Regions from separate parts of the Bacillus sp. FSL K6-0138 genome, predicted to be linked through region 1. Evidence: a T-box and tRNA genes for the amino acid it is inferred to sense, from the RefSeq annotation. Region 1 holds a T-box; the other holds one or more tRNA genes.

Region 1 (6,604 bases):
GACGGATGATGTCCTTCATCGGGTTAAAGGAGGTATAGCTAACAGGTGGATGTAAAAAGCAATCTACGACATATACAGGATAGAATAGACGAAGCGTGTAAAAGGGCGGGAAGATCGCCCGGCGAGGTATCCATCATCGCTGTTACCAAATACGTCTCGCCCGAGAGAGCGCGGGAGGCGCTTGATGCAGGGATCAAGCATTTGGGTGAAAACCGGGATTCCGGGCTGCTTCATAAGCATGAGATGCTGAAGGACGACGGTCCGGTATGGCATTTTATCGGAACGCTGCAAACGAGAAAAGTAAAAGCGGTTATCGATCACGTTTCATATATTCATTCTTTGGACAGGCTTTCGCTTGCGGATGAAATCCAAAAAAGGGCGGGAAAACCGGTTGACTGTTTCGTGCAGGTCAATACGTCCCTTGAGCCTTCAAAACACGGCATGGCGAAAGGAGAGGTTCTTCCTTTTGTGAAAAAACTGTCCGCGTATGAAAACATCAGAATCGTCGGGCTGATGACGATGGCGCCGTATACGGACGACGAGGCGGAAATCAGAAACTGTTTTCGCCAGCTGAGAGAGCTGCGAGACGAGGTTCGGAAGCTGGATCAATGGAACGCGCCTTGCAGCGAGCTGTCGATGGGAATGTCGAATGATTTTACAATCGCTGTCGAGGAAGGCGCGACATTCGTCAGAATCGGATCTTCCTTAGTCGGAAATGAAACTGGAGGTGGACAATCATGAGTCTTAAAAACAAGTTCAAAAACTTTTTTTCCTTGGATGATGAGGAATATGAATACGAATATATTGAAACAGACAGGGAGGAAATCCCTGAAGAAGAGGAATCAAAAGACAGAACCGCCTACCAGTCAAAAGCGGCTGGGAAGCAGAATGTCGTAAGTTTGCAAAGCGTGCAAAAATCTTCTAAAGTAGTGTTAAGTGAGCCTCGGGTGTACGCGGAAGCCCAGGAAATAGCAGACCACGTGAAAAACCGCCGCTCCGTCGTCGTCAACCTGCAGCGCATTCAGCACGACCAGGCCAAAAGAATCGTCGATTTCTTAAGCGGAACGGTCTACGCCCTCGGCGGCGATATTCAGCGGATCGGATCTGACATCTTTTTATGCACGCCTGAAAACGTCGATGTATCCGGCACGATTTCCGAGCTCATAGAAGAAGAACATCAGAGGTGGTAAATCGCAGATGATCCTACTTTATAACATTTTAAGCTCGCTTTTGACCGTTTATTCCTTTGCGCTGATCATTTACATCTTTATGTCCTGGGTGCCGAACGCCCGGGAAACATCGATCGGCAGGGTGCTGGCATCTTTATGCGAACCGTATCTTGAGCCGTTCAGAAAAATCATTCCGCCGATCGGCATGATTGACATTTCTCCGATCGTGGCGATTTTCGTCCTGAATTTTGCAAAAACTGGGCTTGCTGCGGTTTTCAGGATGCTTTCTTCGATTTAAGCGCTTGTCCAGTAAGGACTGCGGAATCAAGACTTGCAGCATCTTGAGCGCCGCCATCGGGATGAGCGGGCAAGCTTTGGGCTTGGCCTTTAAAAGCCGGGCCTCTTTACATAGAAAGGGAAGACGATGAGCGATATTTACCAGCATTTCAGAAAAGACGAAGAGCCATTCATCGACCAGGTGCTCGAATGGAAAAGAATCGTGACAGAACAATACCGGATGAAGCTGACCGATTTTCTCGATCCTCGGGAACAGGTCATCGTAACATCCGTCATCGGCCGGTCGGACGAAGTCAAGCTGGCTTTTTGCGGCGGCTATCCCGAAGCAGAGCGGAAACGGGCCGTGCTTTATCCGGAATATATAGAGCCTGATGCGGAAGACTTTCAGCTTCAGGCCTGGGAAGTGGCGTATCCGGAGAAGTTTGCTTCGATTGAGCATCGCGAGCTTCTCGGGTCGCTGATGGGGATCGGGCTGAAAAGGCAAAAATTCGGCGACCTCATCTTTTCGGGAGAAACGCGGCAGTTTATTTGTTCAGAGGAAGTTGCCGATTTCGTTTTTTCCCAGCTGACTCATGTCGGGAGGGTGAAGGTGTCTCTTGAAAAAATTCCGCTTTCAAAGCTTAAAGTCCCTGAACAAGATGTCGAAATAAGAGATGACACAGTTTCATCCTTGAGGCTTGATGCACTTTGCTCGTCGGTGAGCAGACAATCCCGGCAAAAAGCGCAGACGCTTGTCAAAAACGGTCTTGTGAAAGTGAACTGGAAGGTGGTCGATGATCCTTCTTATTCGCTCGCGGAAGGGGACATGCTGTCTGTCCGCGGATTCGGCCGTTTCACGCTGAAAAGCATTGACGGGAAAACGAAAAAGGGCAAGTGGAGAGTAACGTTTGCAAAACAAAAATAAGCCGTTTTACAGTTTTTTTCTCCGTCCGGTCGAATTTTGCTTTATAATGTTGAATAGGACGTTTGTACATACAGAAAAATAATGGAGGTGGGCAGAATGCCTTTGACGCCAAATGATATTCATAATAAGACATTTACCAAAGCGTTCCGCGGCTATGATGAAGACGAAGTGAACGAATTTCTGAACCAGGTGAGAAAAGACTACGAAATCGTTCTCCGCAAAAAAACGGAGCTTGAAGCAAAGGTAAATGAGCTTGATGAGCGTCTCGGACACTTTTCAACGATTGAAGAGACGTTGAATAAATCGATTCTTGTCGCACAGGAAGCAGCAGAGGACGTAAAGCGCAGCTCTGAAAAAGAAGCGAAGCTCATCGTCCGCGAAGCTGAGAAGAACGCAGACCGGATCATCAATGAAGCATTGTCCAAATCGAGAAAGATCGCCATGGAAATCGAAGAGCTGAAAAAACAGTCAAAAGTATTCAGAACCCGCTTCCAAATGCTGATCGAAGCACAGCTTGACCTTCTGAAAAACGATGATTGGGATCATTTGCTCGAATACGAAGTGGACGCTGTCATGGATGAAAGGGAATAGATTTTCCGTTCAATCTTGACATGTTTGTGCCAATTCGCATATAATACGTTCATAAAATCGAGATGAAAAACGTTTGAGAGGGACCGGCATCAATTCCAATAAAGCAATCGAAGCGACCCGGGGGCGGTGTGAGCCCGGGATTGCCGGAATTTTTGCGAATCAGCCCTCAAGTTTCCTTTCTGAACCTTGCAGTAGGAAAGGACGTCCCGTCACGTTACGATGTTTGAGCGGATAAGCCGAAATCAGGCTTATCTAAAAGGGTGGTACCGCGAGATCAAAGCCTTCTCGTCCCTTATGGGATGAAAAGGCTTTTTTTGTTTTAGAAAAATGGTTTGGAGGAATGGGAATGGATTACAAAGATACGCTCTTGATGCCGAAGACGGATTTTCCAATGAGGGGAAACCTGCCGAAGCGGGAGCCTGAGATTCAGGAAAAATGGGAGGACATGGACATCTACCGCCTCGTTCAGCAACGGACGGAAGGAAGACCGCTGTTTGTCCTGCATGACGGACCTCCGTATGCGAACGGCGACATCCATATGGGGCATGCCCTCAATAAAATCATGAAGGATATCATCGTCCGTTCCAAATCGATGAACGGCTATCATGCGCCATATGTGCCCGGCTGGGACACTCACGGGCTGCCGATTGAAACAGCCCTTACGAAAAACAAAAAAGTAAAGCGCAAAGAAATGTCTGTAGCCGAATTCCGCAAGCTTTGCGAAGAGTATGCGTGGCAGCAGATCGAAGGCCAAAAAGCGCAATTTAAGCGCCTCGGCGTCAGAGGGGATTGGAAAAATCCGTATGTGACGCTAAAACCTGAGTTTGAAGCGCAGCAAATTAAAGTGTTCGGCGAAATGGCGAAAAAAGGCTATATTTACAAAGGCTTAAAGCCTGTTTACTGGTCCCCTTCAAGCGAATCCGCTTTGGCTGAAGCGGAAATCGAATATTACGACAAACGCTCACCGTCGATCTATGTTGCGTTTGACGTAAAGGACGGAAAAGGCGTTTTGACAAACGGCGAAAAATTCATCATCTGGACGACAACGCCTTGGACGATCCCGGCAAACCTTGGAATCGCCGTGCATCCTGATTTGGAATACAGCGTCGTCGCTTCAGGCGGCTCACGCTATGTCATCGCAAGCGCATTGGTCGACAGCACGGCACAAACGCTCGGCTTTGAAAATCCGGAAGTCGTCAAGACGGTAAAAGGAAAAGATTTGGAACACATCACAGCCATCCATCCGTTATACGGCAGAGACTCGCTCGTCATGCTCGGCGAGCACGTGACGACAGACGCCGGTACAGGGTGCGTTCATACCGCTCCCGGACACGGGGAAGACGACTTTATCATCGGCCAGAAATACGGCCTTGACGTTTTGTGCCCTGTCGATGAGAAAGGAAACATGACAAGCGAGGCGCCGGGATTTGAAGGACTGTTTTACGATCAGGCCAACAAGGCGATTACGGAAAAGCTTGAAGAAAACGGCGCTTTGATGAAGCTTGATTTCATCACCCACTCTTATCCGCACGACTGGAGAACGAAAAAACCGACGATTTTCCGCGCGACTGCGCAATGGTTTGCGTCAATCAAAGACTTCAGGGACGAGCTGCTCGAAGCCGTTAAGGAAACAAAATGGATGCCTGAATGGGGCGAAACGCGCCTTTACAATATGATTCGCGATCGCGGCGACTGGTGTATTTCAAGACAGCGCGCATGGGGCGTGCCGATTCCGGTATTCTACGCCGAAAACGGTGAACCGATCATTACCGATGAAACGATCGAACACGTTTCTGAATTGTTCAGGGGGCACGGATCAAACATTTGGTTTGAAAAAGAGGCGAATGAGCTGCTTCCTGAAGGCTTTACACACCCTGGAAGCCCGAATGGCAAGTTCACGAAAGAGCAGGATATCATGGATGTCTGGTTTGATTCCGGTTCATCCCACCAGGCCGTGTTAGTAGAACGGGAAGAACTGGTAAGGCCTGCCGACTTATATCTTGAAGGCTCTGACCAATACCGCGGCTGGTTCAACTCATCGATTTCAACAGCGGTCGCCGTAACCGGAAAAGCGCCGTATAAAGGCGTCCTGTCTCACGGATTTGCGCTCGACGGAGAAGGTCGCAAAATGAGCAAGTCGCTCGGCAATGTCGTCGTTCCGGCTAAAATCATGAACCAGTTCGGCGCCGATATTTTGAGGCTGTGGGTGGCATCTGTGGACTATCAAGCAGACGTCCGCGTATCTGACGCGATTTTGAAGCAAGTCGCTGAAGTGTACCGGAAAATCCGCAACACGTTCCGCTTCCTTCACGGGAACATTGCCGATTTTGATCCGGCAAAAGATGCGGTTCCTGTAAAGGATCTCCGTGAAGTGGATCAGTATATGCTGATCAAGCTGAACAACGTCATCGAAAAAGTCAAAAAAGCGTACGAAGAATACGAATTTGCCGTGATCTACCATACGATCCACAACTTCTGCGCGATCGAGCTCAGCTCGTTCTATATGGATTTCGCTAAAGATGTCGTCTATATTCAGCATGCGGATCAAAAAGACCGCCGCTCAATGCAGACCGTGTTCTACGAAACATTGGTCGCACTCGTTAAGCTCGTTACGCCGATCCTGCCGCATACGGCAGAAGAAATGTGGAGCCACTTCACATTTGTAACGGAAAAAAGCGTGCAGCTTACAGATATGCCGGAAACAAAAGAAATTCCGAATGCGAAAGAGACGGAAGAAAAATTCGACCGTTTCATGAACCTTCGCGACGATGTGTTAAAGGCGCTTGAAACAGCGCGGAACGAAAAGGTGATCGGAAAATCTTCCGTTGCCAGCCTGATCCTGTATCCAACGGAACAGTCAAGGGCGCTGCTTTCTTCGATCAAGGAAGATTTGAAACAGCTCTTTATCGTTTCCGAATTGACCATCGCCGAAACGGAAGCTCCGGAAGATGCGCAAACGTTTGAGACGGGTAAAATCGTCGTTAAACAGGCGGAAGGCGAGACTTGCGAACGGTGCCGCATGGTTTCTAAAGAAATCGGCCATGATCCTGATCATCCTGAGCTTTGCCCTCGCTGTGCAGAGATCGTCAAAACGTATTATTAACATTACCCAAAGCGGTTCGGACATCCGGGCCGCTTTTTTTTGCCGGCAAAACAGCGGCGCTTTCCCAAACCTGACACTGTTTTGAACGTCAGGAAAAATCTTATGGGCTTTGAGATCTGCATTGTCGGTAACACTAAAAGCACAACGATAAAAGCAGGAGTTGATGCAGGAGTGAACAATCAGCTGGCAAACATACAAGACGAACTTCTTCAAATGAAGCAGGAACTTGAATCACGGTTGTTTGAGTATTCATTTTTTCAGCAAGGTTCTCAGGTAAACCGGTCCTATCAGCAGGCGACTCTTATATACCATGTGAAAGAAGAACTCCAGGATGTGCTTTTAGCCCTTTCAAAAATAGAAAACGGAACGTATGGGATTTGCGAAGAAACAGGAAAGGTGATCCCGTATTCAAAGATGGCCGTTTTGCCGACGGCAAGGACGGCGGATGACTTTTTGTACCATATCCAGTTTGAGAAAAAGACGCTTCCTATTTGGGCTGAAACAGATGAAACGTACGATGAGGCGCTTTATTCGTAATGT
Region 2 (6,604 bases), 1.7 Mb from region 1:
ATGGTAGGCTTTTTCTTTTACACGCGCCCATTGTTGATCGATTTCCCGATAACGGCCTGCATCCTTCCCGCTTGTGGAAATCGTCAATTCCCTTCCCAAGCCGACAAGCGTCATTTCGCCGTCAGGATCGGACCAAAAAAACCGCTTCCCGGCGAATGCTTCTTCTCCGCTTTTGAAAAAAGAAAGGGCATCTATATTTTTTATTTTTCTGGAATAACTTATTAAAACAGCATGGTTGACTTTTTTGACGATATTTAACGCTTCAGATGCTTCCCTTAGGGAAGTGCGCTGCACTGTTGTCACCATGAGACATTCCTCCAAAGTCCGTAAAATGCTTTTTTAACCATACACCTGTGAACGATGTGTGTCAACAAAACGACACTTTGTTAACAGACCCCTTACTATTATAAACTTAATCGGCCGAATGAAAAAGGCAAGGTGTTTTATTATTTTTTTCGGGGCTGTCTCACCGCTTTTTTTCTAACAATATCACCCATTATATTGACACCTTTTTTAACTTTTTCTAAACTTAGTATGGACGTGTACGTATTAAAACTAAAGGAGTCAAACTTTATGCAGCATCAATCACTTTCAGGAAGTGTTTCTGGAATAAAACCTGAAAAAAGCTGGCGCGTGTGGTGGATGTTGACAAGGCCGCATACGCTGACAGCCGCATTCGTCCCTGTTACACTCGGGACGGTCCTGGCTCTTCAAACAGGCCGTATCGACATCTGGCTGTTTATCGCCATGCTTGTCGCTTCGATTCTAATCCAAATCGGAACGAACTTATTTAATGAGTATTTTGATTTCGTCCGCGGGCTCGATAATGAGAATTCGGTCGGAATCGGAGGTGCGATTGTCCGCCACGGGATGAAGCCGAAAACGGTATTATATACGGCATACGGATTGTTTGCAGTCTCCGTCTTGCTCGGAGTATATATTTGTATGTCTTCAAGCTGGTGGCTGGCGCTTATCGGATTAGTATGCATGGCCGTCGGCTATCTTTACACAGGAGGCCCGCTTCCGATCTCCTATACGCCGTTTGGCGAAATTATGTCAGGCGTCTTCATGGGAATGATCATCATCCTCATCTCCTATTATATCCAGACCGGTGAACTGACCTGGAACGTGTTTCTGATCTCGCTTCCGATCACGATTTTAGTCGGGGGGATCAACCTGTCCAACAACATCCGAGATCTGGCCGGGGATAAAGAAAACGGACGAAAGACGCTTCCTATTTTGGCAGGGCGGAAAAATGCCGTGCATATTTTAAGCTGGGCATTCATTATTTCCTATTTGTTAATCGGACTTTACATCGTCATGGGGATTGTTACGGTATGGAGCGCTATTGTTCTGCTAAGCCTTCCGAAACCGGTCAAAGCAATCAAAGAATTCAAAGCAAAAGAAAAACCGGCAGAATTGATGATCGCCATGAAATCCACGGCACAGACGAACACATTTTTCGGCCTGCTTTTAGCGATTGGCGTTTTGATTCATCATTTTGTCTAAAAAGAGCCTTAACCGGCTCTTTTTTTTGTTTTTTTATAATGAAAGTTCTTTTTAAAATCGTTCATACTAAAAAGGCAGCACTTTTTAGAAACGAGGCGATGCATGTGCTAACAAAAGAACAGTTGACAAAGCTCGAAAACGAACTCAAAGCGGGCAAAGAACAAATTATCAGCCGTTTTAAGGCTAACGGTCATTTTGGCATAGATGTTACGTTTCCTTTCAACTCAACGGGAGACCTGTCTTCATACGACAATCATCCCGGCGATGAAGGAACGGAGCTTTATGAGCGCGAAAAGGATCTCGCCCTTTACGAACATGAGAGGGAGCATTTGCACGATATCGAACACGCCCTTTCCTTAATTGAAAAAGGAACGTACGGACGCTGTGAAGTATGCGGAAAGGAAATTCCTTACGAAAGGCTGTCCGTCCTGCCGACGGCGACGACGTGCAGCGAACATTCCTCAAACATCTCCGTCTCAAAGGACCGTCCGATTGAAGAAGAAGTGCTCACTCCTCCCTACGGTCGTTTTGAACAGGATGAACGCGACGAAAATGTGGCATATGATGCAGAAGACGCGTATCAAGATGTTGAACGCTACGGCGACTCAGATACGCCTCAGGATATGGAGTTTCCTCCACAGTCGTACAGCCAGACATACATGGAATATGAAGAGCGCCTGGGAAATGTCGAAGATTACGAAAACTTCGTCGCGACGGATATTACGGGTAAAGAAATCACCGTTTATCCGACAATCGAACATGAACAATACGAGGAATTGCTTGATGAAGAAGGCATTATGACCTCATTTGGGGATCTTCCCCCGGCAGAAAAGGAACCTTATACAGAGGATGACTAAGCCCCGAAGATCCGGGGCTTATCGTCATTATTCAGCGGCTGTTTTTGATGCCCCATGTACCGTGGGCATATGCCGGTTGGCGACCGCCTTTTTATACACTTTATTAGCCTTCAAGCCGAATACAGCAATAGCATTTCAATTGCCTATAGGACGTTACCATCTCTTTTGAACGTCTCTGCCATACAAAAACCCCCTGTATTTATTAATACAGGGGGTTTGAAACGGATGACCCGTACGGGATTCGAACCCGTGTTACCGCCGTGAAAGGGCGGTGTCTTAACCACTTGACCAACGGGCCGTATATCATCATGGCGGAGAAGGAGGGATTTGAACCCTCGCGCCGCTTACGCGACCTACACCCTTAGCAGGGGCGCCTCTTCAGCCACTTGAGTACTTCTCCATATGGCTCCACAGGCAGGATTCGAACCTGCGACCGATCGGTTAACAGCCGATAGCTCTACCACTGAGCTACTGTGGAATATCATGGTGGGCCTGAATGGACTTGAACCATCGACCTCACGCTTATCAGGCGTGCGCTCTAACCAGCTGAGCTACAGGCCCATGATATGCAAATGGAGCGGGTGATGGGAATCGAACCCACGACATCAGCTTGGAAGGCTGAGGTTTTACCACTAAACTACACCCGCATCTCGCATGGGGCGGTTGATGGGAATCGAACCCACGAATGCCAGAGCCACAATCTGGTGCGTTAACCACTTCGCCACAACCGCCGCAATTTTATTAAGTTTCTACATAATGGTGGCTCGGGACGGAATCGAACCGCCGACACACGGATTTTCAGTCCGTTGCTCTACCAACTGAGCTACCGAGCCTTATATAAATGGCGGTCCGGACGGGACTCGAACCCGCGACCTCCTGCGTGACAGGCAGGCATTCTAACCAACTGAACTACCGGACCATTTTTTGATTTTTACGCATGAAATGTTTTGGTTGCACCCTTCGGGCACTCCCTATTTAATGAGTAATTTTTGGTTGCGGGGGCAGGATTTGAACCTGCGACCTTCGGGTTATGAGCCCGACGAGCTACCGAACTGCTCCACCCCGCGATGATAAAAATGTATGGCGGAGGAAGAGGGATTCGAACCCCCGCGGGCTTTGACACCCCTGTCGGTTTTCAAGACCGATCCCTTCAGCCAGACTTGGGTATTCCTCCGTAATAATGGTGGACCTTGTAGGACTCGAACCTACGACCGGACGGTTATGAGCCGTCTGCTCTAACCAACTGAGCTAAAGGTCCTTTAATAGCGGCGGAGGGGATCGAACCCCCGACCTCACGGGTATGAACCGTACGCTCTAGCCAGCTGAGCTACGCCGCCATGATCAATATAAAGATAACAAAGTGGAGCCTAGCGGGATCGAACCGCTGACCTCCTGCGTGCAAAGCAGGCGCTCTCCCAGCTGAGCTAAGGCCCCTTAAGAATCGGGAAGACAGGATTCGAACCTGCGACCCCATGGTCCCAAACCATGTGCTCTACCAAGCTGAGCTACTTCCCGTTATTATAATGGCGCGCCCGAGAGGAGTCGAACCCCTAACCTTTTGATCCGTAGTCAAACGCTCTATCCAATTGAGCTACGGGCGCAATCTTTATAATGCCGAGGGCCGGACTTGAACCGGCACGGTAGTCACCTACCGCAGGATTTTAAGTCCTGTGTGTCTGCCAATTCCACCACCCCGGCGTGGATGGTTGGAGCGGAAGACGGGATTCGAACCCGCGACCCCCACCTTGGCAAGGTGGTGTTCTACCACTGAACTACTTCCGCGAAAATTGATTGGCAATGCGGATGAAGGGACTTGAACCCCCACGTCTTTAAAAGACACTAGAGCCTGATTCTAGCGCGTCTGCCAATTCCGCCACATCCGCATGAAAATGGTGAGCCATGAAGGACTCGAACCTTCGACCCTCTGATTAAAAGTCAGATGCTCTACCAACTGAGCTAATGGCTCTAAGAATTTCTTAGATAAAAGCCGTTGATATTTTTTTCAGCAACTTTTATATTATATCATAAAAAAGTGGTGCCGGCAAGAGGACTTGAACCCCCAACCTACTGATTACGATTCAGTTGCTCTACCAATTGAGCTACACCGGCCCCTTCAAAAACCAATGGTGGAGGATGACGGGATCGAACCGCCGACCCTCTGCTTGTAAGGCAGATGCTCTCCCAGCTGAGCTAATCCTCCGGGGCAGTCATTCGAGCAACTCTCGATCTGACAAGGACTATTATATACAGGAACACACCCATTTGTAAAGGCTATATTAAAAAAATTTTATTTTCAGTTTTTTCATCATATGTGTTTCTTTTTAAGGCTGAAATGCCGCCGCTTATCTAAACAAAGAGCAGAGCAGCAAAAAAAATTTGCCGCTTTGCTGCTGTTTTTTGATGATAACGCTCTATAATAGGTTCTCCAAATGGTTAAAGAATTCCTGTCTTTTTGCGACAACAAATTTGTACTCCTGCTGGTTTTTCAAGACGACTTTAAGTCCGTTTGGTACAACCAGAAATGTGTTTCGCTTCTCAACCTTTGCAATGTCCTGAATCTTAATGTCGAGCGGTTTGTTTTGAATATTAACGCCGTGCGATGTAAAAAATAAACTTTCACTTGTTAATTTCAGTCTGCCGCCTACCGATTCTATACCTCTGAATAAATTTGCCGGAACGTCCATGATAAAGCCTTCATGTTCAACGGATTGCATCTTATTTCCCCCAATAAATATTTTTTACCATATTTATATCGGCTTTTTTTCTTTACTTATGAAGAACATATTGAAAGACATTTCAGTTATCATACTGACGATGACGGAGAATTCTCAGACTTTATTGGTTTAAAAATGCGGTATTTACTATCTTTTTCGTGAAAAACAGCTTGACTTAGAGTCTGTAAGATTAGACCAAGTCGACAAATGAGCTCCCTAAAATGAATATTAAAGAAGCTGTGGAAAGAACCGGACTTTCTGCGCATACCATACGATTTTATGAAAAAAGCGGATTAATTCAAATCAAAAGAACTGCTGGCGTCATACGGCAATTTACGGATTCTGACGTAAACTTTCTTATTTTTATAGGTACTTTGGAAAAAACAGGAATGTACCTTGAAGATATTTCAGAGTTTACAAAGGAAGGCTGTATTTTGGAACGTTTAGAATCAGTGAAAGCCAAAAAGAAAAAGTTAACAATCGCCTCTCGAATATTGAATTATTAATAAAAGCCGTAATTTTATTTTATGAAGAATACATTTATAAAAAGGCGGGAGAGGATTTTTAATATGACAGAAAAAAGGTATAAAAACGGATTAAACTGATGAACATAGTTGTTGGAGAATCTGGAAGTCACACTCGTGAGTTTTTAAACGAAATCGCGCCTGACTTTGAACGTTTTTAGTTGAATTCCCATTCGGTGACATCTACAGCCGGCAGGGTTTAGATATCAAATCCCGGGAATTAGCAACCGTTGCAGCCTTGACTGCGCTTGGATTCGCTATTCCCCAGCTGAAGGTTCATATTAATGGCGCCTTAAATGTTGGCTGCTCAAAAGAAGAAATTGTTGAATTAATCATGCAGCTTTCTGTTTATGCCGGTTTCCCGGCTGCTTTAAATGGACTGCAGGCGGCTAAAGAAGTTTTTGCAGCCAGTGATTTAATGAAAGAGGGATATTAATATGCAGAACCGAAATACATCATTTACTTGGCTTTGGCGGATTACAACACCCGGTAATAAAAAATTACTAATTGATCCATGGCTAAAAAGAATCCCTCTTGTCCCGAAACAATTCAACACATTGAAAGTGTAGATTACATTTTTTTGACCATGCGCATCGGGATCATGCCGAGGATGCCGTATGGCTTGCCAAAAAAACAGGAGCGAAAGTATTCGCAGGCTGGAAACTGGCCGTTCTTCTCCAAAAGAAGGGTGTTGAACATGTTGTTTCCATCAATAAAGGCGGCACCCGAAGATTCGGGGATATTGCAGTTACGGCTGTACATGCAGATCATTCGTCAGTATACGTTGACGGCAATGAGATTTTCTATGGCGGAGAGCCAATGGGCTACATGATCAAATTTGCGAATGGATATACGACTTATCGCGCCAAATACAAACGTCTTTGGGGATATGGCTCTTATTGCTGAATGATATGAATCAGAGCCGGCGCTATTGCCGATCGGTGATGCTTATACGATGTCCCCCCGGGAGGCGGCTAACGCAGTCCGATTATTAAAAACG

The links. A T-box is a leader RNA that pairs with one kind of tRNA and senses whether it is charged. The one in region 1 lies ahead of ileS (isoleucine--tRNA ligase), so its partner is inferred to be a tRNA-Ile.
Region 2: it encodes a tRNA-Ile, which carries the amino acid that the T-box ahead of ileS (isoleucine--tRNA ligase) is inferred to sense. The anticodon was not compared.

Annotation. Positions count from the first base shown of each region.
Region 1 covers NZ_CP150286.1:2,897,025-2,903,628, reverse strand. The annotation lists gene pgeF (peptidoglycan editing factor PgeF) at 1-38, shown strand, start outside; gene MHB78_RS15450 (YggS family pyridoxal phosphate-dependent enzyme) at 46-741, shown strand; gene sepF (cell division protein SepF) at 738-1,190, shown strand; gene MHB78_RS15440 (YggT family protein) at 1,198-1,467, shown strand; gene MHB78_RS15435 (RNA-binding protein) at 1,594-2,370, shown strand; gene MHB78_RS15430 (DivIVA domain-containing protein) at 2,467-2,961, shown strand; T-box leader at 3,025-3,257, shown strand; gene ileS (isoleucine--tRNA ligase) at 3,308-6,064, shown strand; gene MHB78_RS15420 (hypothetical protein) at 6,236-6,601, shown strand.
Region 2 covers NZ_CP150286.1:1,165,188-1,171,791, reverse strand. The annotation lists gene MHB78_RS06505 (isochorismate synthase MenF) at 1-306, opposite strand, end outside; gene MHB78_RS06500 (1,4-dihydroxy-2-naphthoate polyprenyltransferase) at 574-1,509, shown strand; gene MHB78_RS06495 (TraR/DksA C4-type zinc finger protein) at 1,614-2,366, shown strand; tRNA gene MHB78_RS06490 (tRNA-Glu) at 2,593-2,664, opposite strand; tRNA gene MHB78_RS06485 (tRNA-Ser) at 2,676-2,766, opposite strand; tRNA gene MHB78_RS06480 (tRNA-Asn) at 2,770-2,844, opposite strand; tRNA gene MHB78_RS06475 (tRNA-Ile) at 2,851-2,927, opposite strand; tRNA gene MHB78_RS06470 (tRNA-Gly) at 2,940-3,013, opposite strand; tRNA gene MHB78_RS06465 (tRNA-His) at 3,022-3,097, opposite strand; tRNA gene MHB78_RS06460 (tRNA-Phe) at 3,124-3,199, opposite strand; tRNA gene MHB78_RS06455 (tRNA-Asp) at 3,209-3,285, opposite strand; tRNA gene MHB78_RS06450 (tRNA-Met) at 3,357-3,433, opposite strand; tRNA gene MHB78_RS06445 (tRNA-Ser) at 3,448-3,540, opposite strand; tRNA gene MHB78_RS06440 (tRNA-Ile) at 3,548-3,624, opposite strand; tRNA gene MHB78_RS06435 (tRNA-Met) at 3,630-3,703, opposite strand; tRNA gene MHB78_RS06430 (tRNA-Ala) at 3,728-3,800, opposite strand; tRNA gene MHB78_RS06425 (tRNA-Pro) at 3,808-3,881, opposite strand; tRNA gene MHB78_RS06420 (tRNA-Arg) at 3,891-3,967, opposite strand; tRNA gene MHB78_RS06415 (tRNA-Leu) at 3,979-4,064, opposite strand; tRNA gene MHB78_RS06410 (tRNA-Gly) at 4,074-4,148, opposite strand; tRNA gene MHB78_RS06405 (tRNA-Leu) at 4,165-4,249, opposite strand; tRNA gene MHB78_RS06400 (tRNA-Lys) at 4,257-4,332, opposite strand; tRNA gene MHB78_RS06395 (tRNA-Thr) at 4,400-4,475, opposite strand; tRNA gene MHB78_RS06390 (tRNA-Val) at 4,491-4,566, opposite strand; gene MHB78_RS06385 (GRAM domain-containing protein) at 4,778-5,080, opposite strand; gene MHB78_RS06380 (MerR family transcriptional regulator) at 5,302-5,586, shown strand; gene MHB78_RS06375 (carboxymuconolactone decarboxylase family protein) at 5,786-6,040, shown strand; gene MHB78_RS06370 (hypothetical protein) at 6,175-6,366, opposite strand.